4 regions of the Solibacillus kalamii genome follow, and region 1 is predicted to be linked to each of the others. Evidence: riboswitches for the same ligand, from Rfam matches in the RefSeq annotation. Region 1 holds a riboswitch; each other region holds the start of a gene.

Region 1 (7,533 bases):
AAATCGGGGATGTTGCCAAATTCCGTCGTAACGAGAATACCGTCGAAATTGCGTTAAAACCGTATTACAGTAATTTAGCGCGGAGAAATGAGCTTCAGTTCCAATCAGAAGACATCGAATTCTCCAATGCTGCAACGAAATCACAGCTAAAACGCCTTTTAAAAGGGTTTGAACGTTTAAAAGAAGGATTGGCCGCAAATGCGAACCTCGAAACGATTCTATTTGAAGATAAACCAGTCATTGCCGAACGCAGACAAACGATTCCTCTACATTTTCATAATCGGCTGAATCCTTACCAGCAACAGGCAGTCGAAGGGGCGATGAGTTCTGAAGATTTGTATGTCATTCAAGGTCCGCCGGGTACTGGTAAAACGACAGTTATTTCGGAAATTTGCTATCAAAATGCAAAAGCAGGACTGAAAACACTTGTTGCTTCCCAATCAAACTTAGCGGTCGACAATGCATTAAGCCGGCTTTTATCAAACAAAGATATCCGGATTTTACGCTACGGTCGTACAGAAAGTATTGAAGAGGAAGGGAAAAAGTTCATTGAAGAAAATGTTGCGACCTATTGGCAGGAGCAGACTTTTGAAGCAATCGGCCATGAAATTTCGCTGCATGAAAGAAAAGAACAGCTTTTAAATAATGAGATCAATCAAGCACAAAATGAAATTGCAGCGCTTGAACAAAAACAAAAAGAGCTCGAACTGCAAATTGAACAAAAAGAAGCGGCAAAAGCCGAATTGCATGTTTTGGCCGATAAGATCCTGGCATTGAAAAAAGAACTGACTGAATGCAAAAAAGAATTGGAAGACAATGAACGCAAACTGGAAAAACTGCAGGCAACACAGAGCACAGTAGCAGAAACCGTTGCGAATTTTGAACAGCAGTTAAAAGACGGCTCGACTGTCGAACAACTGACTGAACAAGCGCAACAGTTAAAAGAAGCGAGAGAAAACTTCCAGCAGCAACTTACGCAAAGTCACTATAAAGCGCAATTTGAACAATTTCAGCAACGCTTTGATGCCGTTAAAGCAAAGATCGAAAAGGCGAATGTAACATCACAGTATGATTTGCTCGTTGATAAAATCGCATCGCTGAAAAAGGTATATGAAATTGAAGATTTCATGAATGAATACAATATTCGCCGAAACTATGCAATGGACCGGTTACTCACGGCGCTTGAACGAATTCAGCCGCAAATGGAGCAGTATAAGCCGATTAAAGATGTGAAGGAACGTCTTGAAAAGGCGTTGCATTACAGTGAAACGTCATTAGACATCCATGTAATACCGGACAGGCTGGATATGGGCCATCACTATACGCTTGAAGAGATTCAGGAGTTTTTGACGAAGCTTAGCATCGCTTTCCGGGACCGTCGAGTAAATGCCCAAAACGGAACCCGCTCCATTCAGGGCATTCATTTACGCATGCAATATATCGAGCAGCTGAACAATAAATATATGGATGCAATCCGTGAAACGGTGCTCATTTTCGAAAAGCTGAAAGAAGAAATCATTCTTCAGTTTAAAGAGCAAAATGATGTGAAGGCACAGCATCTTCAGCAATTGGAAGAAGAGGCAACAGCGGTAAAATCCCAAATGGATGCGGTCAACGAAAAAATCGATCCATCGATAACGCTAACCCATACAACGGATGAGCTGGAAGAACTGCTCGCAACAAATGAACTCGAGCAGATGAAAACCGAAACACAGCGCCAAAACCGGGAAAAAGTGGAGCTTCAACTGAACAAAAAAGCGGAGGAGCTGGCAGTTTTAAATGAACAGATTGCCCACGGTACGGAGACTGTCGAACAGTTAACAGTGCGCTTTAAAGGCATCAACAGTGAAGGCATCCAGCTTGAAAAACGCCGGACAGAACTGGAGCAGCTGACAAAGCAGAACCCTGAGCTAGCGATCATCGAAGTAAACGAAAAGATCGAACAGCTCACAGAGAAGATTGAGACGCTAGAAGTGAAAATTAGTTTGCTTCCGGTAACAGCGGAACTTCAAAACGAATGGCACGGCTTATTGAAAAATGCCAATGCCCATGACTTGGAGGAAATCCGCAAACTGTATGTGAAACACGCGAATGTCATCGGAACAACATGTGTTGCTTCAGCGAATAAAGAGTTTATGGACAACTACCCGACATTTGATGTTGTCATTATTGACGAAGTTTCGAAAGCAACACCACCTGAACTGTTACTGCCGATGCTAAAAGGTGCCAAAATCATTTTAGTTGGGGATCATCACCAGCTGCCGCCACTTGTCGGGGATGCGACGTTTGAAGAGACATTGGAGCAAGTTGTGAAGGAAAGTACAACATTTGAAGAAAAACGGGAGCTTGAAAAGTTACTGGAAGAATCGTTGTTCGAGCGTCTTTATAACAATCTGCCGTCACAAAACAAAACAATGCTCGCACTTCAATATCGTATGCATAAAAATATTATGTCAACTATCACGCCGTTTTACGAAAATGAATCCGAACAGCTGCAATGCGGGTTAGAGGATTCGGATGCTGTACGTGACCATTTCCTTGAAACATCCAAAATTACGCGGAAACACCATTTACTATGGCTCGATATTCCGAATGATAAGCCGTATTTTGAAGAGCGTATGAAGGAAGGTTCGAGTCTATTCAATTTGGCTGAGCTGGAACAAATTAAACAGCAGCTGCTTGAATTGAATGCAGCGACAGAACAAGCGAAAGCACAAGGATTGATTCCGCAGGACGCATTAAAATCGGTTGGCGTTATTTCTTTCTACGCTGAGCAAGTAAAACGCATCAACCGTTTGATCGAACAGGAAATCAGTGTACCGCATTTACACATCCGTACAGGATCAGTCGATAAATTCCAAGGGATGGAGATGGATGTGATTATCGTCAGCATGGTGCGGAACCATGACAATGAGCGCGGAGAAATCGGGTTTGCGAAAGATTACCGCCGCCTTAATGTTGCATTATCCCGCGCAAGGGAACTGCTGATCATGATCGGCAGTACTGAAATGTTCACAAAGCGTCCTAAAAGCGCGAAAACACGGGATATGTATGCCCATGTATTAACGACAGTAAAAGAGCAAGACGGCTATTATGCTGTGTAGAAACAGGGGGATTGAATGGATTTACAAAATACAGTTTTACAGCTGCAGAAAGAACTCATCCAAAACCCGTCCATTGAAATAAAAAAGCAAATGCAATATGCCATTCCGATTCACACATTGGAAGTAAAATATCATCCGGTGATGCGCAATGCGATGGATATTTTAATGAAGATGATGCTCATTTCATTTGAGAAGGCAAAGCTGAAAAATGTAGAGTTATTAGCCGAAATTTTGTTAGTGGAACCGTTATTTATTCATGATTTGACGAATAAAATGTTACGACTGGGTATGATTGTGAAGGAACAGGAATTTGCACTTACCGCTAAGGGTAAGGCACAGCTGGAATCGGGCATTTTTGAAGAGGAGCTTGAAGAAACAAGTTATTTTATTCAATACAGCCCGATCCATGAGCAGCCACTGGATGGTGATCTGGAGGAATTTGCGGATTTGGAGGAGTTTCCGGAGCCTTTCCCGACAATCGAAACGGAAGAAATCGAAGCAATTGAAGAAGCGGTGCTGATTGAATTCATTCAGCAGCAACTATCCGAACAACCGGTTGCGGAAGATGAAGTACCGCATTATATTACAAGTGTTGTTTCGACGGAATCGATCCAGATTAATGATATACCGGTCCTATGTTTTTTGCTTTTCGATCAAAAGGAAAACAGACATTTTGTGCGGGTATACAATACATTAACACGTGTATGGGATGAACAGCTGGAGACAATGTTATTCAATATAGAAAAAGAACAGCTGTAGTAAGCGTGAAATAATATTTTTAGAATTATTGCAAAATTATAAAGCACATGATACACTAATGACAATTTAATAGTCTTATCAAGAGAAGCGGAGGGACTTGGCCTTATGATGCTTCAGCAACCTCTAGTTCAACTAGAAAGGTGCTACTTCCAGCAAGGTGTGAACCTTGGCAGATAAGAACGGGTAAAAAGGCCCCTCTCATTTCTGTTTTTGCTGGAATGAGAGGGGCTTTTTATATTGTTCTGAAACAGTTTGTTTCAATCGTAAAACAATGCATTGCCTGAAAACCACAAGATTATTAAAAGATTGTTGAAAAAGTTTATGAGGGGGAAAGTGGAATGCCGATTAATATCCCGAAACATTTACCGGCGGGAGAGCTGCTTAGAAAAGAGAAGATTTTCGTTATGGAGGAAGACCGTGCGAAAACGCAACAAATTCGACCGTTAAATATTTTAGTGTTTAATTTAATGCCTGAAAAAGAAAAAACCGAGCTGCAATTGCTGCGTTTACTCGGGAATACACCGTTACAGGTAGATGTGACATTTTTAAACACGGCTACATACGAATCAAAAAATGTTTCCAAATCACATTTAGATACATTTTACCGAACATTCGACCAAGTAAAGCACCGTCGTTTTGATGGACTGATCATTACCGGTGCGCCAGTAGAGAAAATGGATTTTGAAGAGGTAGGCTACTGGAATGAAATCACGCATGTTATGGATTGGGCAAATGAACATGTCACTTCGATCATGTATATATGTTGGGGCGCCCAAGCTGCCCTGTACCACCATTTTGGTATTGGAAAGTTCGAATTGCCGAAAAAATGCTCCGGTGTCTATTCCCATGTGATTACGGATTTAACAGTAGATTTAGTGCGGGGCTTCAGCGATGAATATGTGGCACCGCATTCACGTCATACGTCGGTTTCGATTGATGAAGTGCGGGCACATCCTGACTTGCGTCTACTAAGCTATTCGGATGACGCAGGGGTGTTTATTGTTCAATCGAAAAACAATAAACATATTATGATTACCGGGCATCTGGAATATGATGCAACGACACTATCCGATGAGTACTTCCGCGATAGAGAAAAGGACCCGGACAATACGGAAATGCCGGTCAACTATTTCCCGAATAACGACCCGCTACAAAGACCGAAAAATGTTTGGCGTGCCCATTCGCATCTGTTGTTCTACAACTGGCTGAACTATTACGTATACCAAGAAACACCGTATGAATGGCATTACGTTGATGAAAATATTGAATATCATATTTAATTTGTGTAAATGAATTGAACCAGCAGGAGGTGGACTCCTGCTGGTTCAATTTTATTTAATTGCAACCCAGGCACGTTCGCGTTCGATCTGCAAACTGATTTCCCGCCCGAAGAAATCGCTTAACAATTCGTCCGTTAAAACAACTTCCCGTGCACTGGCTTCCACATTTTTTCCGTCTTTCATCAGAAGCACATGGCTAAAACAAGGGAGAATTTCTTCTACATGGTGTGTAACATAAATGAGGGTAGGGGCGTTTTCCGCTTCTGCAATCTGCTCAATCGTTTGCAGCAAGTTTTCCCGTTCAATCAGGTCCAGGCCCCCGCACGGCTCATCCAGAATTAAAATTTCTGGATCCGCCATAATGGCCCTTGCGATTTGAACACGCTGCCGTTCACCTTGTGACAAATGCTCAAATGATTTATTTGCTAAATGGTCACAGTGAAAATGTTTCATAATAGAAACGGCATGATCAATTTCTTCTTCTGTCACATCGTTGAATAGACGAAGGGCACCGAACTTCCCGCTGAGCACGATTTCAATCGCATTATCCTGCCAATTGAAGTTATCGATCATCGCATTGCTCACCCAGCCGATCCGCTTTCGAAGCTTCGGTATATACGTCTTGCCGTAGGTTTCACCAAGCACCTGGACTTTTCCTTCATTTGGCCAAATATAGCCGTTAATTACTTTTAGCAAGGTTGTTTTACCGGATCCGTTTAACCCTAAAATCGCCCAATGCTGCCCCTTTTGTACATGCCAGCTTAAATCATTTAAAATCTTTTTATCATTGCGATATAAATGGATATTTTCAATATGTATCATTTAAAAACACCTCCACTTACTACTATGCACTCTTTTCCAATTGAACGGAAGTATTTTTTGAAAATTGTAACAATTCGAGAGAAAAAAAGAAAGCAAACGTAGAATGCTTGCTCTCCTATTATTTATATAACAACACTTTCGACACCTGCTGCGCGGTGGAACAGCTTTCCGTTCCATTTTAATGCCCATTGTACGACAGGTCCTAAGCCGAATGCCATAAATACGGTACCGATTCCAACAGGTCCGCCCAATACAAAACCTAATACAGCAACCGTTACTTCCATCGTTGTACGTGCGCGGTTGACACTCCAGCCGAGGCGATGCACCAACAGCAGCATTAACGTATCACGAGGCCCTACACCGAGATTTGCAACCATATACATCCCGCAGCCAAAGCCCAGCAGAACAACGCCAACAACAAACGCCAATGTTTGTTCTAATAGTGTATTTGCATCCGGTAAAACGATTAAAAATATATCAATAAAAATCCCTGTCAGGAACATGTCCAAATAAGTCCCGGCTTTTGGCAATCTTTTTGTGAAAAACGTATCAACAGCCAGAATAAGCAAGCCTAAAATAATGGACCACATACCGACCGTCAAGCCCAAGTTTTTTTGTAGTCCGATATGAAGGACATCCCATGACCCAACTCCTAGTATTTGTCCTTTGATCGTCAATGCGACGCCTAATGATAAAACAATGATGCCTGCAATAAAAAATACGCAGCGCCAATAAAATTCCTGTTTCACTTTCACATGTAATCCCTCATCAATCCTCGATATAATCCTTACTCATTATAACGATTGAATCGGCAAAAATGGATTTACAATAAATTCGAAACATTTGAACTTTTTGAGCTGAAAATAGACCCGATTAGAATAGGGAATATGGGCATTTAATTTTCATATGAATAGCGCAATTCATCGGACGAATTGTCGACATCTACAACTAAATGATGTTCATTAAAAAACCATTCATCGGATTTTTCGATATAATAATGAATGCCTTCAACAACTGTTTCAACACCTATTTCATGCGGCTGCTCCCGGGTCATCCCTAACGAAAAACCTTCATGAAAAGGTGAAGAACCTCCATATCGTGCATAAAAGCGAATAAAATCGCCTTTTTCTACTTCCATCTCTTGTTTAAACCAATTGAGTGCTTTTTCTGATAGTTTGATTTCCATATATTTCACCTCTACTGTCATTATGCAGTAAATAAAAAAAACTTACAAAGCTCGCGTTCTGAATTTCAAAAGATGTGTCCAGACAAAAAAAGACTGAAAGGAAACCCCTTCAGTCTACAGTTTAAAATCCTTTAATTTTCGGTTCAGTACCGGCTTTAATCCGCTTAATATTTTCACGGTGACGGTAAAAAATAAAGCCTGCCAAAACGACAACTAAAATGAGTAATGCATATTCACCTGTCAGCATCCAATGAACAATTACATAAATAACGGCCGCAGCGGATACAATCATAGATGACAAGCTCACCATCTTAGTTAACTTTAAGGCGATGACAAATACGATGATTAAAATTAAAAATAACGGTAAATTATAGCCTAAAAT
Region 2 (7,533 bases), on a different contig from region 1:
TGTGTCCGAAAACATGCTGCCACATCGTATTCACATCCGCCAAAATTTGCTGGATCGCACAAGCATTCACAAATTCCTTTACGTCATTTAGTTCATAAATAATATAGGCTGCAACGTTTTGTGCACTGTATACTTTCCCCATGTTGAACAACTCCTTTTCTTCCAATGATGCTGCAACATCACTTTAAATTTTTCTGGTTGGTAATATAATTATCCCAATTGTATTACTAGGTATTTAATTTGTCAATAAAACTTATAAAAATAGTAGGGATTAATTTTCTAAAAATTGCTTAGCTTTTCGAATGGGAAAAGCTAAGCTTTTTTTAAAGCATTATGCGTTTGTTTCTACTCCAACTTCCGCTGCAACTTTCGCTAATGCCTGCTCTAAATCCGCGATAATATCTTCCGCTGCTTCTAACCCGATCGATAAGCGAATGAGCTCTTCCGATACGCCAGCAGTTTTTAATTCTTCCGCAGATAACTGTTGGTGTGTTGTGCTCGCAGGATGAATAATTAATGAACGGGCATCGCCAACGTTCGCTACATGTGAGAACAATTCCACGTTATCGATTACTTGGCGGCCAGCTTCACGTCCCCCTTTAATACCGAACGTAATGATTGATCCGAATCCGTTTTTCAAATACTTTTTCGCTAAATCATGTGTCGCAAAATCTTCAAAGCCGTTGTAATTCACGTACTCCACAAATGGGTGGTTTCTTAAATACTCGGCAACTTTCTGTGTATTTTCATTGTGTCGGACAATACGCAAATGAAGCGTTTCAAGTCCTTGCAGGAAATTAAATGCCGCGTCAGCAGATAATGTTGGACCAAAATCACGCAATAGTTGAACACGAAGCTTTGTCGCAAATGCAGCGCCTGCTGTGTCAATTCCGTAGCGTAGACCATGGTAAGAAGTATCCGGTTCTGTAAATCCTGGATGTCTTCCTTGCGTCCAGTCAAACTTCCCGGCATCAACGACAATTCCTCCAATCGTCGTTCCATGACCGCCAATCCATTTTGTTGCAGAATGAATGACAACATCCGCGCCGAATTCAATCGGATTACTTCCATATGGGGAAGCAAATGTGCTGTCGATTAATAAAGGAAGACCATTGTCATGGGCGATGTTTGCTACCGCTTCAATATCCAGTACTTTCAAGCTTGGATTTCCGATAATTTCAGCAAAGATTGCCTTCGTTTTATCAGTGATTGCCGCTTGGAAATTTTCAGGCTTTGATTCATCTACGAATTTTACTGTAATGCCGTAACGAGGCAATGTTGTCGCGAATAAATTATAAGTCCCACCGTAAAGTGAACCTGCCGCAACAATTTCATCCCCTGCACCGGCTACGTTTAAAATAGAAAATGCTACTGCTGCTGCGCCAGATGAAAGCCCTACTGCAGCTGTGCCCCCTTCTAATAAAGCAACCCGTTCCTCAAATGCCCCGACTGTCGGGTTCATAATTCTTGAATAAATATTGCCTGTTTCCTGTAATGCAAATAGACGTTGCGCATGAGCTGTGTCATTAAATGCATAGGCCGTTGTACGGTAAACCGGAACTGCAATTGCTCCTGTTTCCGGGTCTGGCTTTTGACCCCCGTGTAATAATAATGTTTCTGGTCTTAAATTTGTCATTTTAATACCCCCAAAAATTTAATCGATGGTGAAATCGGTGTTTTTGAGGAGGATTTTTTAAATGAAAAAAACCCTCTTCAGTTAAGAAGAGGGTTGCGCATGAGCAAGTTTGCCTCCTCTTATCTTTCAAAATGATTGTCCATTTTGTAGGATTTAGCACCTTAGTCAGTTCATCACTTACTGGTTGCCGGGCATCTCAGGGCCTATTCCCTCCGCCGCTCTTGATAAGAGTTATGTGATTTGTGTTCCATCGTTGAGTCTCAGTATAAAACATACTAATCCTATATGTCAACACAAAAAATTAAAATTTTCTGATTTCTATTCTGATTTCTATTCTGATTACTCTTATCTGTATTTAACGATATGCAAAAATCCCCTCCCTATGAATTGAATAGACGCTTATAATCGACTTCAACTAAAATATTGACTAAAATAAGCTTGAAGGATATACAATCAAGTTTTTTATTACATAAAAGGGAGATGTTCACGTGAATACAAAAGAATTATTACGCAGTCACACATCTGTTCGCAAATATACAGGTGAGGAAATTTCAAAAGAAACTGTCATCGATTTAATTGAAACAGCACAAATGGCGGCAAGCTCGCATTTTGTGCAGGCATACAGTGTTATCTGGGTAACGGATGAAGAAAAGAAAACTAAGCTGGGTGAACTGTCTAAAAACGAATTCCAATTCAAAACAGCTGGTGCCTCTTTCTTGTTTTGCGTAGATTTCAAACGTTTGCAGGTAGCTGGTCAAAAACACGGAGTCGATATTTCTGCTGACACGGCTGAAAACGTGCTTGTAGGTGTAGCAGACGTTGCATTATTTGCCCAAAACTTTGTTATTGCAGCTGAATCAATGGGTTATGGCATTTGCTATATTGGCGGTGCCCGTACAAATCCTAAGGAAATTAGCGAGCTGTTCAATTTACCGGAATATGTTTTCCCGCTATTTGCGATGACGATTGGTACACCGACAAAACGCAATGAAACAAAACCACGTTTACCAGTAGCTGCGGTATTGCATGAAAATGGCTATGATGTTGATAAATACGATACGCTTCTAGATGAGTATGATGGGATTATGGAAGACTATTACAGCAGCCGATCTTCAAATCAAAAGACGGCAACATGGACGAAGCAAATGGCTGATTACTTAGTAGAACAAAATCGTCCACATATGAAAGAGTTTCTCGCTTCACAAGGTTTCACTTGGAAGTAGGCTAATAAACCAAAAATGCTATTTTTCTCTATGAGAAAAATAGCATTTTTTGCTGAGCGTTAAAAATTGATTTCCATTCCGGGACGCTTTCCGCGGGCACGGCCTGAGCCTGTAGTCTCAGGCGTCGTGCTGTTCCCGCCGGAGTCGCCCTACATTCCAATCAATTTTACAAAGTATCCGTTTCTTAATAAGGGTTTTCTTCTTATCCAGCGGTACTTCTACTTCTGCCCAAATTTCTTTATTTATTTCAATCCTTCAATTTGCAATGCTTTTACTGGCTGGAAATCTTCCCCTGTTTTCGCATACGTAATGGTCGCCTGATCGCCTTCTTGCAAGTAAATTGCAAACGGTGCAACTTCTGTAGAAACAATGAAGTTTTCACCTGTATTTGCCAGGAATGATACGATCGTGAAATCACCTACACGCTCTTTATAAACACGCACGACTTTTACCGTCGCCTTTGCTTCTTCGGCATTTGAAGTACCGTCTACCGTACTTCCGCCACGGCTTAGCGCTGTTTTATAAAGTCTTAACGCTTCATTTGGTGTTGTACCATACGCCGAAATTTCAGGATTTGCTGCTGACACGATAAAGTAATTTTGCAGGAATCCGTTCGCATCGAGTACAGCTGACAGCCAGCTCGCTTCACCGTAGAAGTTGTAAAGGATCGGCATTTCACCTTCCCATTCTTTTTCGATGAACTTTTTCTCGATAATTTCAAGAGCGCCTTGGGAATCCATATAAGACTCTTCCAAATTTCCGGTATAGTACGTCGCTTCACCGGTACGTGCATGTGTTAATGCATAACCAAGCATCGAGTCAACGCCCTCTTTCGGACTTGTAAAATCAGTGAAATAATACATTTCCCCATCTTCCATAAAGATCGGACTTACATTTGCTTCCGTACCTTCATCACTCGGCAACTTAACATCCTTTTTACCGACTAGACTGTTCCAGAACCCGTGCACATAGTTACCGTAATAACTATTTTGCAAACTTACCGCTTCAGGTGATACCGCACCATCGATAAATGCCGGTACATCTGCAATCGCGATTTTCTCTGTTGCACCCGTCTCCGCATCAACAAGTACAACCCCTTTTACATCAAAGCCGTTACGTGCCGAAATAAATTCCCCGTAAGAACGGATGTAATACGGTTTACCATCCTCATCAATTTCAAGCTGCGGATCTCCGTAGAAAATTAATGATGGATTTTGAAGACGAATATGACGCTCCAGGTTTTTATTTAAATAAGCAGATGGAACATAGCTCATTTCAGCCTTCACAAACTTTGGATTATCGCTTGAATCTGTAGCACTCATCGTGAAATAACCAGGTGTTGTTTTTCCATTGAACCATTTAAAGAATCCTGAAAACTCTACAGGTGCAATGTAAACATACTGATCATTTACTTTTTGAATTTGCAGGTTTCCTAATTCATAATAGCTCGTGTTTGGCACCTGTCCAAACGCTTTTTTCATTTTGTTTTTAACAAATTTTGGCGGTACACTTGCCGGTGTTTTCGTCTCATCAAACGACGAAATTTCCGTTTTTTCTTTCATCTCTGAAGATTTGAATTTTTCATTTGCATTTAAAAATGGTGCACTTACTAAATAGCCGATCCCAATAATGCCAACAAGCACGATGGCTGATTTAATTTTTTGCTCCTTACCAACAGCAAATATTGCCCCAATAATCGCTACAACAGGTATTACGTATAAGAAAATCGTCCAGCTTAGATCGATTTTTGAAATATATACTGTTAAGAATACTGAAATAAAGCTTACAATAAATGTCGTAATGAATAAGCTCGTAAATGTTTTTGATGAAAGCTCCTTATTGCGAACTTTCTTTGATAACGGCATTAATAATAATGTGATCAAAAGTGATCCAATTGCCGTTATTAGCAATAATTGTCCCATAACAATCACCCTCTCTTACTTACTATGTACGAATAACCTCCCAAAAAGATTCATAAACAAGTAAAACTGCATAATTTCTGGCATAATAGAGCATATATTGCATTTTTATAAAATGATAGTTTGGTTTTTCAGTAATTTTATATAAATATTTTTACTTAGGGGGTTAATAGATGGCTCGTAAAGTTCTGATTTTACTTTTCTTCGGGCTTGGCTTGTACTATGTGTTCTTTTTTGAAACGATCGATAGTTCACTAAAAATGGTCTTTAAGCTTTTGCCAATGATTTTCCTTATAGTGCTCGCATTTTTAACGAAAGTACATGTGAAGTCTCCATATTACTGGCTGATTTCTATTGGTTTAATTTTCTGTGCGGTTGGCGACTATACATTGCAGTGGTTCATCATTGGACTGAGCTTTTTTCTGGTCGGTCATATTTTCTATATTTTTGCTTTCCGCTCAACAAATCAGCAGAATACACCACTGTACGTAAAGATTTTTTTAGCTTTATATGGTGCGGTTATGATGTTCTGGATTGCAGGAAGTCTGCTTCAAAAAGGAGAAACTGTACTTGCCGTTGCAGTGATTGCTTATATTTTAGTGATTTTAACGATGGGATGGACATCGTTCCGAACAGGCAGTAAGTTTGCTGTCATCGGCGCCATCCTCTTTATCATGTCGGATTCGGTTTTGGCCATTAACCGTTTTATGTTTGATGTTGCTTATTCACATATCCTGATTATGTTTACGTATTACGGCGCACAGTTTTTCCTCATGCTCAGCATAAATGATTATGATCGATTACGCTAAAGCGTAATCGCGTCCAGATTTTTTAGACCCACAGGATGTGGGTCAGTCAGCCGTTGTCACACGATGTGACGTATTTAGGCTGACTTCATTATTCATTTAAAAAATCTGTGACATCTGCCAGAGGCTTATCTTCATTCAGCGGGTACTTAAAGTAGCCGCTGAATGAAGATAATTAGTTCAAAAACCGAAATAAAAAGTGTAGAATGAAAGCAATAAGTATTTAGGAGGTCTTTTTCGGATGAAAGAGAAAGTAATTGAACGTTTAGTACGCTATGCAAAAATTGATACACAATCAGATTTCAACTCTGACACAACCCCTTCTACAATGAAGCAATTCGATTTATTACATGTATTAAAAGATGAATTGGCAGCAATCGGTTTAACAGACATTACACTTGACGAAAATGGCTACCTTTTTGCAACACTTGAATCCAATACAGACAAAGACGTACCGACACTCGGCTTTTTAGCGCATGTTGATACAACATCGGATTACACAGGAACAAATGTACAGCCTCAGCGCATCGATAACTATGACGGTGAAGCGATTACATTAAAAAATGGATTAGTAATGGCACCGGACTACTTCCCGAACTTAAAGAACTATGTTGGCCAAACGTTAATCACAACAGATGGCAATACATTGCTTGGTGCGGATGACAAAGCCGGCATCGCTGAAATTATGACGGCGATGGAATACTTAGTGAAAAATCCGGAAATCAAGCACGGGAAAATCCGTGTAGCATTTACACCTGACGAAGAGATCGGGCGCGGTCCACACAAATTTGATGTCGAGAAATTCGGTGCGGATTATGCATACACGATGGATGGAGGTCCGCTTGGTGAGTTACAATACGAAAGCTTTAATGCAGCTGGCGTAAAAGTAACAACACGCGGTACGAATATCCACCCGGGTTCGGCGAAAAATAAAATGGTGAACTCGATTACAATGGCGATTGAATTCCAAAACGAAATGCCAAAAGATGCGGTTCCTGAAAAGACGGACGGCTATGAAGGCTTTATCCACTTAATGCATTTCAACGGCGGCATTGAAGAAACAACAATGTCTTACATTATCCGTGACCATGACCGCGCTAAATTCGAAGAGAAAAAAGCGTATATGGCAAAGGTCGGCAAAGAGTTACAGGAGAAATACGGTGAGGAAGCAATTACAGTAGCGATTGAGGATCAATACTATAATATGGGCGAAAAAATCGAGCCTGTTATGGAAATCGTCGACATTGTAAAAGAAGCGTTTTCTAAGTTTGATATTACGCCGATTGTTGAGCCAATTCGCGGCGGTACTGATGGTTCCCAGCTTTCATACATGGGCTTGCCGACACCGAATATATTTGCAGGCGGCGAAAATATGCACGGCAAATATGAATTTGTATCAGCTGAAACAATGGAAAAAGCGACGGAAGTCATTATTGAAATTGTTCAGTTATTTGAACAGCGTTAGAACAAAAGTGCTAAAGCGCCCGTCCAACTCCGAGTGGGCAAAACGCCACGTCTTTGTGGCATGCCCCCAATGACTCACATCGTGTGAGCCTCAGACATTGGAGGGCCCGACGCAAAAGTAAACGCTTTACCACTTTTGCACGGAGGGACCGAAATGGCCGAGGAGTTGGCGCTTTAGCCTAGACGGCGAAATTATGATGATTGAAATTGAATGGAGCGATTACTTTCGCTTCATTTTTTTGTATACTTAATAGACAGAAAATTCAATACAATTAAGCGAGGTGTGTGATGAAGGAAATACTGATTGGCATTTTAGCGGCTTTATTTTTTGCGGTTACATTTGTATTGAATCATTCAATGGAATTGGAAGGCGGCAGCTGGCTATGGAGTTCTTCGCTCCGCTATTTCTTCATGCTTCCTTTTCTTATTGCCATTGTCGCGATTCGGGGAAAAGTCGGATTTCGTATTTTATCGAGTGAAATGAA
Region 3 (7,533 bases), on a different contig from region 1:
GCTTGCCGACTTCCGCCATCCCTGCCATTAATGGTCCATTAATAATATCAAGCGGTGTATCGAACTTTTCGAGTGCTGCATTTAAATCTTCAATTAACCCTTCCTTCGTACCTTCCAATATGTAATACGCAAGACGTTCTTCCACTGTCGCCGGTAATTCTTTTACGACTGCATCTTTCTTTTTATCACGGTAAAAGTCAGTAAATACAGCGAGTGTTTCATCATTTGTATTGAAGATTAAATCGTTCGCCAGCTTGATTTCTTCTTCAGGAATCGATGCATAGCGCTCCAGTTTTTCAGTATTTACGATCGCATAGTCCAGGCCTGCTTGTGTACAGTGATATAAATACACCGCATTTAATACTTCACGTCCAACTGGCGGTAAGCCGAACGAAACATTACTTACACCGAGCACTGTTAAGCAGCCAGGTAAATGTTCTTTAATGAGGCGAATTCCTTCGATTGTTTCTTCAGCGGCACCGATATATTGTTCATCACCTGTACCTACCGGGAACATTAACGGGTCAAAGATAATGTCTTCTGCCGACATGCCCCATTTTTCTGTTAAGAGCTGATAAGAACGCTTCGCTACTTCAAGCTTTTGCTCACGTGTAATAGCCATTCCAGTTTCATCAATCGTACCGACAACAAGTGAAGCCCCATATTTTTTCACAAGTGGCATAACGGCATCGAAACGCTCTTCCCCATCTTCCAAGTTAATCGAGTTAATAATGGCCTTCCCTTGCGAAAACTTAAGTGCTACTTCCATTACTTTTTCATCTGTAGAATCAATTACAAGCGGCACTTTTACTTTTTTTACAACTTCCTGCATGAAGTTTTTCATATCTTCTACTTCATCACGGTCAGGGTTCGCTAAACAAATATCGATGACATGTGCCCCATTTTTTACTTGTGCACGTGCAATTTCTGCTGCTTCTTCAAACTTTCCGTCAACAATCAGGTTTTTGAATTTACGGGATCCGATTACATTCGTACGCTCTCCGATAAATAATGGACGCATCGATTCATCGTATTGCAATGGCTCGATACCTGATACGACATGTCCGTGCGTTACATCTTTCGGCTCGCGTGGTTTATAGCCATCCACAGCTTCGCGGATTGCTGCGATATGTGCAGGCGTTGTACCACAGCAGCCGCCGACGATGTTCAACCAGCCTTTTTCAGCAAAGCCTTGCAGTTTTTTTGATAATGACTCCGGTGTTTCATGATAGCAGCCTTCCTCGTCCGGTAAACCGGCATTCGGATAACAGCTAATATAACCATTTGAAAGCTCTGCCAACGAGCGGATATGATCAGTCATAAATTCCGGACCTGTTGCACAGTTTAATCCGACAGACAACGGCTTAATATGCTCAATAGAAATATAAAATGCTTCGATTGATTGCCCGGCAAGCGTTGTTCCCATTGGCTCTATTGTCCCTGAAATCATGACAGGCAGCTCTTTGCCAAGCTCTTCGAATGCACGGTGAATCGCAATCGTCCCTGCTTTAACATTAAGCATATCCTGAGAAGTTTCCATTAAGATCAAATCCGTCCCAGCTTCGATTAGCGCTTTTGCCTGTATATAAAAGTTTTCTTCCAACTCTTCAAATGTAATACCGCCTGTTACCGACAATGTTTTTGTCGTAGGTCCGATTGCACCTGCAACAAATCGCGGCCATTCCGGTGTCGAAAATTCTTTTGCTGCCTCTAGTGCAATTTCAACCGCTCGCTTATTTATTTCAACTGCCTTGTCCCCTAAGTCATACTCATCCAGTACGAGTGGTGTACCGCCAAACGTATTTGTACAAATAATATCAGCGCCTGCAGCTAAATAGGCACGATGAATTTTACTCAACACATCAGGTCTTGTCAGCACCAGGTTTTCATTACAACCGTCTAAGTCTTCTCCGCCAAAATCTTCATATGTTAGGTTTTCTGCCTGAAGCATCGTCCCCATGGCACCATCGATGATAAGTATTCTTTTTTGTAATTGCTCATGAATCGGGTGATTATACATTCGACTGAACTCCTTTACTTTCCACATCATATTGTTTTACATAGTCCATTAATTCCAGCGTCATATCATAGCGTAAAAACGGTGTAATTAAATAAATACCATTAAAGTATTCACATGCTGTATCGAGCAGCTCTTTAGCAATCGCGATTCCTTCTGCTGTCGATGCTTCCTTGTCATCCCCACAGGCAGCCATCCTTGCAAGTACTTCATCGGACAGTTTAATGCCCGGTACTTCATGATGTAAAAATTCCGCGCTGCGTGAAGATGTTAGTGGCATAATCCCGATATAAATCGGTGTTTCCAAATGCTTCGTCGCCTCATAGATTTCGATAATCTTTTCTTTCGTATAAACCGGCTGTGAAATAAAGTAATCTGCTCCATGCTCGATTTTCTTTTCTAAACGGGCTACAGCACGGTCCAATACACGAACATTCGGATTAAAGGCAGCGGCTACCGAGAAATTTGCCTGTTTACGCAGCGATTTCCCAGTAAAAGAACCACCTTTATTTAACTGCTTAATTAGAGAGATCAGTTCCATTGATGAAACATCATATACGCTCGTCGCCCCCGGGAAATCCCCTACTTTTGTCGGGTCTCCTGTCACGACAAGAATATCATGAAGTTCCAGTGCATCAAGTCCCATTAAATGTGACTGAAGCCCAATTAAATTTCGGTCACGGCACGTTAAATGCGGCAATGAACGAATTCCGTGCTCTTTTAAAATCGCAGCCATCGCGATATTACTGATGCGCGGTGAAGCAAGTGAGTTATCTGCCATCATAATGACATCGGCTCCTGCTTTAGATAACTGTTTTGCCCCTTCTACAAATCCGTCAATTTCCAGATGACGTGGCGTATCCAGTTCCACTATAACTGAACGTTCACGTTTTGCTTTTTCGTGGAGCGGCTCCTGTTTACGCGGCTCCGGAATTCGGACAAATTGTGTAGACCTGTGTTTTTCTTCTTTTGTTTCAATTGGCTGCATATTCGCCAAACGTTTTTTTACGGCTGCAATATGCTTCGGTGTCGTCCCGCAGCATCCGCCAATTAAACGGACACCTTGGTTTACGAGTTCAACTGCTGCACGTGCGAAATAATCGGTTTCCGACTCATAAACTACTCGACCATCTTCAATGTCTAATAATGATGCATTCGGATAAGCTGATAAAAAAGCTTTATTCGGTAAATTAACCCCTTCAAATGCCTGAATTGTATGGAAAGGACCTAATCGGCAGTTACTCCCAACAATATCTGCACCTAACCTTTCCAAGTCTTGAAACGCTTCATTTAACGTCATTAAATTTTGAAGGACACCCGGTTCCTGCATCGTCACTTGAGCAATGATCGGCAAATCGGTCATCGAACGTAATAGATGGACACAATGCGATAATTCTTCAAAATCGTAATACGTTTCCAATAAAAATCCATCCGGTTCACCTGCTAGTAATACTTCCGCCTGTTCTTGGAACGCAGCTAAAATTTCATCTAATGTTGCATCACTTTTACGAATTCCCCGAATACCACCAATCGTTGCCAGAACATATTGCCCATCCAGGGAAGCTGCCCGCTTTGCGATCTTTAACGCCGCTTCATTAAACTCCTTCACACGATTTTCATAACCATAACGTGCAAGCTTAATGCGGTTAGCTCCATATGTATTGGTCTGAATAATATCTGCACCTGCCGCAATATATTCACTATGAATTTTCTCTATAATATCAGGACGGGCAATATTCATTTCTTCATGGCAATAATCCAACCCATATGAATAAAGAAGTGTCCCGATTGCTCCGTCGGCTGTTAAAACCCGTGTTTGTAATTCTTCAAGTAAACCCATTGCCTTCACTCCATCATTTACAGTATTTTCAGTATTTTAAAGATACAAAAAAGCCTTCTTTCATTAAAGAAAAGAAGGCATAGTAGTTATCGACTTAATCCCTTCTCATCTTCTGGCATTCGCCACTGGATTTAGCACCTGACTTAATGTTGGTTGCTGAAGTTTCATCGGGCCAGTCCCTCGACTTCTCTTGATAAGAAATAATATGAATTTTTGAAATATTTAAATGAATCATAACGTTATCTAATACGTCCGTCAATACCCTTTAGCTGAATGAAGTATTTCTTTACATAATTCGACTAATAATGTGTTCAGCTGTTTTTTTGCCGTTCTGAATACAAGCACCGATTCCTACTCCGAAATAGGCACATCCCGCTAATAGAACATTCGGGTAATCCGTTGCCAGTTGCTGTATAACTTTTGATAAGGCTTCATTATGCGCCAAATCATAGCGCGGCATTTGGTCAATCCACTTTGTTACATTAATGACAGTTGGATCCGCTTCAACACCTAAGCTGAGACGAATGTCTTCCAATGCAACTTTTGTCAGTTCTTCATCTGACATGGCTGCCAACTCTTCATAGTGCAGATTAATATCTTTATAAAACAGGCGAACGAGTAAATTGCCTTCTGCTGACGTATGCTTCCATTTACGGCTCGTCCATGTCGATGCATTACAAACTAAATCACTATTATGCGAAACGATAAAGCCGGTACCATCAGCCGGTAATATATCGTCCGGTACTTCAAAGCCAACATACATCGTTAAAGTAGATGCCGTCGTGAACTTTTTCAGCTGTTCCTCTAATGAATCATCCTGTATTACATGACGTACCGTCTCATTTGGAACGGCCAGTACAACAATATCTGCCAATATTGTTTCATCTTCCAGCACGACTTCATACTGGTCACCTTTTTTTAGAACTTGCTTTGTTACTGTATTTTTCATGAATTCAACTTCCGGCAGCTGTTCTTCTAAACGATTGATTAATGCTGATAAACCCGGACGGAAAGAAATAAACTTCTTATTCGCAGCTTTTTCGAATTGCTCGCGATGTGCCTCGAAGCCTTTAATAATCGATCCGTAGTTGTTTTTATAATCCACTAAATACGGCAATGTAGATGCCAGGCTTAATTGATATAAATCGCCTGAATAAACTCCTGCCAATACTGGGGCAATTTGCTTTCGAACAATTTCTTCACCTAAAAAATACTCTAAAAACGTACCGATAGAGCTTTCTTTAGTAAATTTAGTATTCGGGATTTCTAAATCCTGAAGGGCCCTTTTCTTTCCTTCTTCGGAAATTAACGTACTCGACATGAGCGATTCTACACTCATCGGAATACCGAATGTCGAACCCGCCGGAATAGCATGCAGCTCGTTATTCGTATGAATGTAGGAAATACCTGTTTCGTTATAGACAAGCTCTGATTCAAAATTAAGCTCCTTAATAAGCTCCAATACCCCTGGATGGCGTGCTACAATTGAATCAGCCCCTGTTTCCATAATAAATCCTTTATCGTATTCGGAATGAATTTTTCCGCCTAAATATGCGTTCTTTTCAATCAGTATTAACCGCGCTTCCACGTTTTGCTCATGCATTTTATTTTTCAGATAATGCATTGTACATAGCCCGGTAATCCCTCCACCTACAACTACTACTGTTTTCATATCCATTCTCTCCTATTTCGTTCGCTTCTCTTCTTATAGTATAAACTTTTTCATACGGAATATGGTCAGCTGGGTATTACAATTTTCAGAACCTCATAAGAAAAGCCACCCTACCTCGGACATATTCCCAGGTAGGATGGCCTCTATTTTACTTATAAGAAAGTTGCTTTGTCAGGGAAATTATTTCTGCTTCCAAAGATGTTGAACGTTTATCAAAATAACGTATACGTTCACTGCTGCGGTTTTCTAAATGTTTGTTAAGATCTAGCATATTTACAGCGTCGCTGGCAAATAGCTTTAAAGTACGAACACCAGATTCAATTTTCCGAACTTCTTTTCCATATACAAGTGCGGTATTGTCTGTTGTTTTACCTTTTTTCAATTCCAAAATATTCGTATTGATAAGCTCATCAATTTGATCGTAACGTTTGTTTTGTTTATCAGTCATCATTTGAATTTTTTGTTTGTATTTAATAACATCTTTATGGTCTAATCCAGTTTGGATATAGCTTTTTAAATATTCGACAATCGTACATAGCGTCGTCAGATTCTCCCGCTGTTCTAATAGCATTTGTTGTAGTTTTTGAATACTATCCTCATTATGATCAGAAGAGAATTGTTGGACTGCAAACATATACATAAAAATTCCCCCTTCTTAATACTTTCCCCTTATAATATATTTCCTATTTTTCATTAAAATTAAACCTATATTTATCAATGAAATAGGTCTAATTTATGACAAGGAAATAGAAAATCAAAACTTTTTAGTATCTATTACATTATTATTCATATATATCGTTATTTAGAACTTTTAGCTTTTCCCGCCACTTGGCAGCTTCTGCTATATCCCTCTGTTCGTAGTAGCTTACTACTTTTTTTGTTGCTTCCATGTCTCCCAGCAAGCTTGCTTTTTTATAGTAATGGATTGCTTTTTCATTATTTCGTGCTACCCCATGACCATTTTCATAGCAGTAGCCGATATTAAATGTTGCATCAACATGAAACTGTCCGCTCGCTTTTAAAAACCATTCCAACGCTTTTTCATTATCTTGCTGTTGACCGAGCTCTCCTGAAAAATAAATCATACCCATTCGGTACATTGCCTCTTCATCTTGCTTTTCTGCACTGCGGGAATAGTAAGTAAAGGCTTGTGATTCATCACATTCGGTACCCAATCCTTGTTCATACATGATCCCGAGTGTAAACATTGCTTCAGCAATACCGAATTGCGCAGCCATCTTAAACCAGCTGAGCGCTTGTTGCTCGTCGACTGCTGTTCCCTCACCGTTCAAATACATATCTGCTAAATTATTCATTGCATCAGGGTGGCCTAAATGTGCAGCACTTTTATAAAGTAAAAATGCCTGCTGCTCACTCCCTTTTTCACCAAGCTCCTCAAAATAGCAGTTTCCCAGTTCATACATAGCTTCTCTGTTCTGCCGCTCACTCGCCTTACACAGCAATCCGTACATTTCGTCATATTGACCATACTCTTTATATAATAAGGCAGTATTAACCATCGCCTGTTCGTCTCCATTACATGCTGAGATAAATTGCTCAAGCCACTTTTCCTCATGCTCTATTTCATGTTGTTTGAGCCATATTCTAAATTGACTTTGCTCCATATTGTTCACTCTTCTCTTTGCTGAAAATACTGCAGTAAATATTGTTTAAACTCGGATGCTGCTGGAGGCAAATAGCGATTTTTTGCCCATGAAACACAAACGGAGCGGTAGCAAGGCGGATCTAACTTCAAACGTTTTACTTTATAGTGGTCAAGCCCTTTAATATTCGGAATTACGGATATGCCCATTCCGGCACCAACAAATCCTGCTACTGTATGCATTTCTTCAGCAGCAAATGTTGTATTTAACACGATGCCCTGCTCTAAAAACAGCTCATCCACTAATTGACGGAGCGAATTTCCCTTTTTAATCGCAATAAACGGTTCATTCTTCACTTCATCATATTTAACAGCATCTTGCTGTGCTAACGGATGTGTTG
Region 4 (7,533 bases), on a different contig from region 1:
ATAAGTTTCCTTTCTTCTAATATGACCGCCAAAGTTTCAAATAAGCGAAACCATTCTTCTAAAATACGACCAGCATGTTCTAATATCATCACAAATCTTCTAATAAAACCCATATCCATAAAAACGCCATTAATACGAACACATTTTTGATTTGTCCTTCTATATCCGTTACAATATAGGAAAATCCAGGGCAAAAGGAGTACTTACATGACAGTAAAATTCATTCAATATCCAAAATGTACAACGTGTAAAAAAGCACAAAAGTGGCTAGATGAGCAAGGTGTGGACTATGAAAATATTCATATCGTAGAACAGACACCATCTAAAGAGGAGATTAAAGCTATTTATGAAGCAAGTGGAGTGCCGTTAAAGAAATTCTTCAATACATCTGGTATGAAATATCGTGAATTGGGTCTAAAAGATAAATTAGCGACAATGTCCGAGGATGAGCAATTAGAGCTATTGGCATCAGATGGTATGTTAATTAAGCGACCGATCGTAACAGATGGTAAAAAATTAACTTTAGGATTTAAGGAGTCTGACTTCTTAGAAACTTGGAAATAAACAGTTATTCACATTGTATTTCCGAACGAAATATGGCAAAATGAACTTGAATGTACTACATATAACATGGAGGTTTTCGAATGAGCACACCAAAAGAATTACGTTATTCAAAAGAGCATGAGTGGGTTAAAATTGAAGACGGTAAAGCAACAATCGGTATTACGGATTTCGCACAATCTGAATTAGGTGATATCGTATTCGTAGAATTACCTGAAGTAGGCGATGAGATTTCAAAGGATCAGCCATTCGGTAGTGTAGAGTCTGTAAAAACAGTTTCTGAACTATATGCACCACTTTCTGGTAAAGTAGTTGCAATCAACGAAGAATTACTGGACAACCCAGAATACGTTAATGAATCTCCATACGGTAATGCATGGATGGTTACTGTTGAGTTAACAAGTGAAGCGGAAGTTGAAGAATTATTAGACGCAGATGCTTACACTGCATTAATCGAACAATAATATGAAACACTAAAGCCTTCTATAGTAAGGTTTTAGTGTTTTTTTGTTATTCTATACATAAAGGTGACTTTGAAAGGAAGCGTGTACGTATGGGAAAATGCCTTGTTGTGGAAGGACGTGCCGATAAGTTGAGATTAATCCCGATTTTAGCAGAGGACGTGACAATTATTTGTACAAATGGCACAATAAGCGAAGTGAATTTGATTGATTTATTGGAAGATTATGAGCAAGATGAAATTATCACTATGTTTGATGCAGATAAAAACGGTGAAAAATTACGTAAACTGATGAACCGTGCATATCCTGAAGCACAACAGCTAATCATACCTCACGAATACATTGAAGTAGAAAAAACACCTACTAAAATCTTAAGGGATATTTTACTACGAGCAAAATTTTTAGTAAAAGAAGGATGACAGTATAATGGAACAATGGACGAAACAGCAATGGGAACAAAACGTGCAACAATATGATCAGACAGCATTTTTCCTATATACGCCTATGTGCGGCACATGTGAAGTATCGGAAAAAATGTTGGAAGTAATTGAGAAATTACTACCAGATCTCCCGCTTGGTATGGCAAATATCAATTATTTAGGGGATTTGCCTTATGAACTGAAAATTGAAAGTGTACCTTGTTTAATCGTTTCAGATAACGGGGAACTAACGAATAAAATTTATGCATTTAAATCCGTACCGTTTTTGTATGAAATATTAAAAAAGTAATTGACGTAGTCACTTTGTCGTGATAAAGTAACATTCATAATAATAAAACTTAATAACGTTGCTCTTATAAAGAGAGGTGGAGGGAAGTGCCCTATGAAGCCCGGCAACCAGCGATTACGCAAAGGTGCCAATTCACACAAAGTGTAAACTTTGAAAGATGAGAGAACGGTTTACCGTATAAATGTATGTGAAACCTTTCTACTTGTCTTGGTAGAAAGGTTTTTTTCATTCAGCGGATGTTTTGGATGAAAAAAGAACATGATTTTGAAATAGCAGGAAGGTTATTTCAATTTAGAAGGAGTACAACCGATGATTGATATACAAAATATTACAAAAGTGTATAACACGAAAAATGGTAAGCTTACGGCAGTTGATAATGTAAGCCTATCGATTAACAAAGGAGAAATATACGGTATTATCGGCTACAGTGGTGCCGGTAAAAGTACAATGATTCGCCTATTGAACGGTTTGGAAAAGCCAACGACAGGTTCTGTCATTGTAGGTGGTCAGGATATTGCAAAAGCTTCCGGGGCTAAATTACGAGAAGCACGTCAAAAAATAAGTATGATTTTCCAGCACTTCAATTTACTTTGGTCACGTACCGTTGAAGAAAACATCGCATTTCCACTTGAAATAGCAGGTGTTTCAAAAGCTGATCGTGAAAAACGAGTAGAAGAGCTAATTGAACTTGTTGGTTTAAAAGGAAGAGGGAAAGCGTATCCTTCTCAACTTTCAGGCGGTCAAAAGCAGCGTGTTGGCATTGCCCGTGCGTTGGCAAACAATCCGGAAGTGCTTTTATGTGATGAAGCGACTTCAGCACTTGATCCTGAAACAACGGATTCAATTTTGGAATTGCTGCTTGATATTAATAAAAACATCGGACTTACAATTGTACTCATTACACATGAAATGCATGTTATCCGTAAAATCTGTAATAGAGTAGCTGTTATGGAAGCCGGAAAAGTAGTGGAACAGGGAGATGTATTACAAGTGTTCCAACATCCGCAAGCACCAATTACGAAAAACTTCGTGTCGCAAGCTTCTGGTGAAACACAGGAAACGCAAGCATCACTGGAACAGATTTTAGCCAATTATCCAGAAGGCAAAATCGCTAAATTAACATTTGCAGCGGCAACGACAGAACAGCCTGTCATCTCACAAATGATTAAGCAATTTGACGTAGTTGTAAATATAGTGCATGGCAAAATCTCAAATACAACGGGCGGTTCGTTTGGTACATTGTTTATTCATATCGATGGCGAGCCAAAAGCAGTCGGGGAAGCATTAAGCTTTTTAGCGAAGCAAGAAATTCAGGCGGAGGTGATTGAGCATGTTTAATCAATTATTTCCGAACGTAGATTGGGGTAAAATGCTCGAAGCAACATATGAAACAATTTATATGACGGCTGTTGCGACAGTCATCACATTTATACTAGGACTTCTAATTGGTATTGTCTTATTTTTAACGAGTGACAATCAATTATGGGCAAATAAAATTGTCCACTTTTTGACAGGGTCACTCGTGAATATTTTCCGCTCGATCCCATTTATCGTCTTGATCATTTTATTAATTCCATTTACGAAGTTTTTACTTGGAACAATCCGAGGTGCCAATGCAGCATTACCTGCGCTTATTATCGGTGCAGCACCGTTTTATGCGCGCATGGTGTTAATTGCATTAAGAGAGATTGATAAAGGTGTTATAGAAGCGGCTCGCTCAATGGGAGCGAAAACTTCTACGATTATTTGGAAAGTGCTGATTCCGGAAAGCTTACCGGCATTAATTTCAGGTATTACTGTTACAGCTGTCGCTTTAGTAGGGTATACAGCAATGGCCGGCATCATTGGTGCGGGTGGTTTAGGAAACCTGGCATTCCTTGATGGTTTCCAGCGTAACCGAACAGATGTGACTTTAATGGCAACTGTATTGATTTTAGTTGTCGTATTCATCATCCAATATATTGGGGATTTCATCACAGCAAGAGTGGATAAACGATAGTTAGTGGCTTCTAAGGCCGTAATTATAAATATTGGTGCATCGAAACGATATGGACGCAAACTTTTATAAAAGTGCGCGTCTATCCGAAAAATAATCAGAATATAGAAAAAGTTTCGATGGACCGAAAACAAACTAATAAAAAAGGGTAGGTAAAACAAATGAAAAAGTTATTATCAAGCGTTATTTTAGGAGCTTCAGTACTTGCATTAGCAGCATGTGGAGGAGAAGATGAAAAATTAGTAGTTGGTGCATCGAATACACCACACGCAGTTATCCTTGAAAAAGTTAAACCGATTTTAGAGGAACAAGGTATTGAGCTTGAAATCGAAACTTATACAGATTATGTACTTCCAAACCAAGATTTAGATAACGGTGATCTAGATGCGAACTACTTCCAGCACATTCCATACTTCGAAGCACAAAAAGCAGATTTCGATTATGACTTTGCAAATGCTGGCGGTATTCACATCGAGCCAATCGGTATTTACTCAAAAAAATATTCATCTTTAGAAGAACTTCCTGAAGGGGCAACGATTTTACTTTCTAACTCAGTGGCAGACCATGGACGTATGCTTTCATTACTTGAAGCGCAAGGTTTAATTACATTAGCAGAAGGTATTGATAAAACAAAAGCAGAAATAAAAGACATCGTAGATAATCCGAAAAACTTCGAATTCGATGCAAACACTGCAGCTGAATTATTAGTGCAAATGTACGAAAATGAAGAAGGGGATGCGGTATTGATCAACTCAAACTTCGCAATCGATAACGGCATTAACCCATTGGAAGATTCAATCGCAATCGAGTCTAGTGAATCACCTTATGTAAATATCATTGCAGTAAAATCTGGCGATGAAGATTCAAAAGAAATTAAAGCATTAGTAGATGCATTACGCTCGAAAGAAGTTCAAGACTTTATCGTTGAAGAGTGGGGCGGCTCTGTAGTACCAGTTTCAGGCGAATAAAAATAATCCAAGAAACCATTTTCTCTAATTAGGAGAAAATGGTTTTTTTCGTTTCATAAAATTATCTATTCTAGAATGGGATTTCTCCATATCTAATGAAACTTCTACTTCTATCCAAGCCTTTTATTGGAATCGTGTTAATCGTGAATAAAAAGTTGATATAAAGTCGACAAATACTTGTTCGGATGGGGCAAGATCTCTTGATGTTGGTGCAATAATGCCGACTGTACGTCTTATATTAGGTATGGTGATCGGCACTTTGACGGTCATGCGCGGTGTTGAATCATAGAGTGAACTTTCCGGTAAAAGTGTCACACCTATTCCTGCAGCCACAAGCCCTTTTAATGCATCCATATCTTCTCCCTCGGTAGTGATATTCGGCATAAAGCCTACAGAGCGGCACGCATCAACGGCAACTTTGTTTAAAATATAACCTTCAGGAAAGAGTACAAATTGATCATGACGCAAATCAACAAGGTTAATCGATTCTTTTTTCGCTAGTGGGTGTGTTGCGGGCAACAAAGCATGGATGTTTTCGCTGAACAGCACGGTTGTATTGATTGCTTCGTCTTTTGGTGGTAATGGTCCAAGCAAAGCTAAATTCAGCTCGCGATTTTTGACCGCATCGATCAAATATTTATAGGACCCTTGGCGTAGATGGAAAGAAATTTCCGGGTATTCTTTTTTAAATGCAGAAATGACGGTCGGCAATACATAGCTTGCCAAACTTGTAGGGAAACCTATTTTAATTGTACCTTTTGCCGGGTCTAAATATTCTTCTACCTGCTTTGCAGCAAAATCAATTCCCTTGAGTGCGGTAATACAATGTTCCAAAAAAATCTTCCCGACTGGCGTCAACTTTACGTTACGCCCGATTCGTTCAAAAAGCGGTGTTCCAAGTTCTTCTTCCAAGTTGGCAATTTGTCTGCTGATCGCAGACTGGGCAACGTGTAAATGCTCCGCAGCTTCAGAAATATGCTCGCGTTCTGCCACCTCTACAAAGTAACGTAACTGTCTTAATTCCACTATTTCCACCCCATTCATCTAAAAAGTAGATTGTTTATATCCAAACTATATATTGTTTATATTATTTCGAAAACTTTAAAATGTAAATACGGTATTGAAAGAATGAGGGGGAATGGATATGAGTTTTCATCAGTTACCAGAAGCGCAAGGGTTATATAATCCTGAATTTGAACATGACGCATGCGGAATTGGCATGTATGCAAATATAAAAGGAATACCTTCACATCAGATTGTAAAAAAAGGGCTAGAAATGTTATGTCGTTTAGAACACCGTGCTGGACGTGGCGGAGATGGCAAGACAGGTGATGGAGCAGGGCTGTTAGTTCAAATCCCGCATGCTTTCTTTCAACAAAACTGCGCGGAACTTAATTTACCTGAAATGGGTGAATATGGTGTAGGACAAATTTTTTTTACGGAAAATGAAAACGAACGCCAAAAAATTGAAGAAAAGATGAATGAATTAATTGGACAGGAAAATCAGCAACTGATCGGCTGGCGAACTGCTCCGACAAATAAAGAAAATTTAAGTGAGATTGCTAAATCGACTGCACCGGTTGTTCGCCAAGTATTTATTCGTTCAAACGAAAACGACAATAAGGCGTTCGAACGAAAACTGTATGTCATTCGCAAACAACTCGAACATTGGGCGACAGAGCAGCAGTTCGAATTGTATATTCCCAGTCTTTCAAGTCAGACGATTGTATTTAAAGGATTGCTTTCACCAGAAGAAGTAAGTGAATTTTATGTGGATCTGCAGGACGAAAGCTTCGTATCCGCATTGGCACTCGTGCATTCACGTTACTCGACGAATACATTCCCATCTTGGAAACGGGCCCATCCGAATCGCTATATTATCCATAATGGGGAGATTAACACATTGCGCGGTAATATTAACTGGATGCGTGCACGTGAGCAACAGTTCGTATCTGAAGCGTTTGGAGAGGACCTTGAAAAACTTTTACCGATAATCGATACAACGGGATCTGATTCTTCAATGCTTGATAACGCATTTGAATTTTTTGTATTGGCTGGACGTTCACCGGCTGAGACAGCGATGATGATGATTCCGGAACCGTGGACAGAAAATCCGCGCATTGATGAAGACCGTAAAGCGTTTTATCAATATCATGCAAGTTTGATGGAACCGTGGGATGGACCGACTGCTATTTGCTTCACGGACGGCAAACAGATTGGGGCCATTTTGGACCGTAACGGCTTGCGTCCTGGAAGACTTTATGTGACGAAAGACGATCATGTTATTTTCTCTTCCGAAACAGGGGTTGTCGATTATGCTGAAGAAGACATTCTTTATAAAGACCGATTAAGTCCAAGTCGTATGCTGTTGATTGATTTAGAGCAGGGAAAAATTATTTCGGATGCGGAGCTGAAATCCGAAGTTGCAGCAGAAAAACCTTACGCAGCATGGCTGGAAGAAAATATGATCAAACTTGAATCTAAGAGTGAGCAGTTACCTGAAATAAATGATCTGACATTACGCCAGAAAATTCACGGCTATACATTTGAGGATGTACAAAAATATATTGTACCTCTTGCAAATGAAGGAAAAGATCCGCTTGGTTCGATGGGGAACGATACCCCGTTAGCTGTTCTTTCAGATAGACCACAATCATTATTTAATTACTTTAAGCAGCTGTTTGCACAAGTGACAAACCCGCCGATTGATTCTATTCGCGAACATGTCGTGACATCGACAATGACGTTGCTTGGAGCGGAAGGTGATTTATTACAACCGAATGCGCAAAATGCACGTCGCCTCCTGCTGAAAACGCCG

What was found. Region 1 has a riboswitch for S-adenosylmethionine ahead of metA (homoserine O-acetyltransferase MetA). Riboswitches for the same ligand answer to the same signal wherever they lie in the genome.
Region 2: another riboswitch for S-adenosylmethionine. It lies ahead of CBM15_RS08700 (O-acetylhomoserine aminocarboxypropyltransferase/cysteine synthase family protein); the one in region 1 lies ahead of metA (homoserine O-acetyltransferase MetA).
Region 3: another riboswitch for S-adenosylmethionine. It lies ahead of CBM15_RS18385 (bifunctional homocysteine S-methyltransferase/methylenetetrahydrofolate reductase); the one in region 1 lies ahead of metA (homoserine O-acetyltransferase MetA).
Region 4: another riboswitch for S-adenosylmethionine. It lies ahead of CBM15_RS16870 (methionine ABC transporter ATP-binding protein); the one in region 1 lies ahead of metA (homoserine O-acetyltransferase MetA).

The regions. Positions count from the first base shown of each region.
Region 1 is NZ_NHNT01000005.1:51,522-59,054, reverse strand. Features, by position in the region: gene CBM15_RS09285 (AAA domain-containing protein) at 1-3,104, shown strand, start outside; gene CBM15_RS09280 (hypothetical protein) at 3,120-3,863, shown strand; SAM riboswitch class I at 3,936-4,043, shown strand; gene metA (homoserine O-acetyltransferase MetA) at 4,202-5,143, shown strand; gene CBM15_RS09270 (ABC transporter ATP-binding protein) at 5,195-5,965, opposite strand; gene CBM15_RS09265 (DUF6198 family protein) at 6,088-6,714, opposite strand; gene CBM15_RS09260 (HesB/YadR/YfhF family protein) at 6,861-7,151, opposite strand; gene plsY (glycerol-3-phosphate 1-O-acyltransferase PlsY) at 7,273-7,533, opposite strand, start outside.
Region 2 is NZ_NHNT01000004.1:134,964-142,496, reverse strand. Features, by position in the region: gene CBM15_RS08705 (hypothetical protein) at 1-142, opposite strand, end outside; gene CBM15_RS08700 (O-acetylhomoserine aminocarboxypropyltransferase/cysteine synthase family protein) at 332-1,636, opposite strand; SAM riboswitch class I at 1,753-1,867, opposite strand; gene nfsA (oxygen-insensitive NADPH nitroreductase) at 2,125-2,859, shown strand; gene CBM15_RS08690 (hypothetical protein) at 3,102-4,781, opposite strand; gene CBM15_RS08685 (lysoplasmalogenase) at 4,952-5,587, shown strand; gene pepT (peptidase T) at 5,826-7,049, shown strand; gene CBM15_RS08675 (DMT family transporter) at 7,337-7,533, shown strand, end outside.
Region 3 is NZ_NHNT01000018.1:15,475-23,007, reverse strand. Features, by position in the region: gene metH (methionine synthase) at 1-2,020, opposite strand, end outside; gene CBM15_RS18385 (bifunctional homocysteine S-methyltransferase/methylenetetrahydrofolate reductase) at 2,013-3,857, opposite strand; SAM riboswitch class I at 3,960-4,057, opposite strand; gene hemG (protoporphyrinogen oxidase) at 4,144-5,529, opposite strand; gene CBM15_RS18375 (chemotaxis protein) at 5,678-6,169, opposite strand; gene CBM15_RS18370 (tetratricopeptide repeat protein) at 6,312-7,154, opposite strand; gene CBM15_RS18365 (LysR family transcriptional regulator) at 7,160-7,533, opposite strand, start outside.
Region 4 is NZ_NHNT01000014.1:45,541-53,073, reverse strand. Features, by position in the region: gene CBM15_RS16890 (arsenate reductase family protein) at 208-564, shown strand; gene gcvH (glycine cleavage system protein GcvH) at 645-1,025, shown strand; gene CBM15_RS16880 (toprim domain-containing protein) at 1,115-1,441, shown strand; gene CBM15_RS16875 (thioredoxin family protein) at 1,449-1,751, shown strand; SAM riboswitch class I at 1,813-1,915, shown strand; gene CBM15_RS16870 (methionine ABC transporter ATP-binding protein) at 2,061-3,089, shown strand; gene CBM15_RS16865 (methionine ABC transporter permease) at 3,082-3,750, shown strand; gene CBM15_RS16860 (MetQ/NlpA family ABC transporter substrate-binding protein) at 3,909-4,715, shown strand; gene gltC (glutamate biosynthesis transcriptional regulator GltC) at 4,839-5,741, opposite strand; gene gltB (glutamate synthase large subunit) at 5,860-7,533, shown strand, end outside.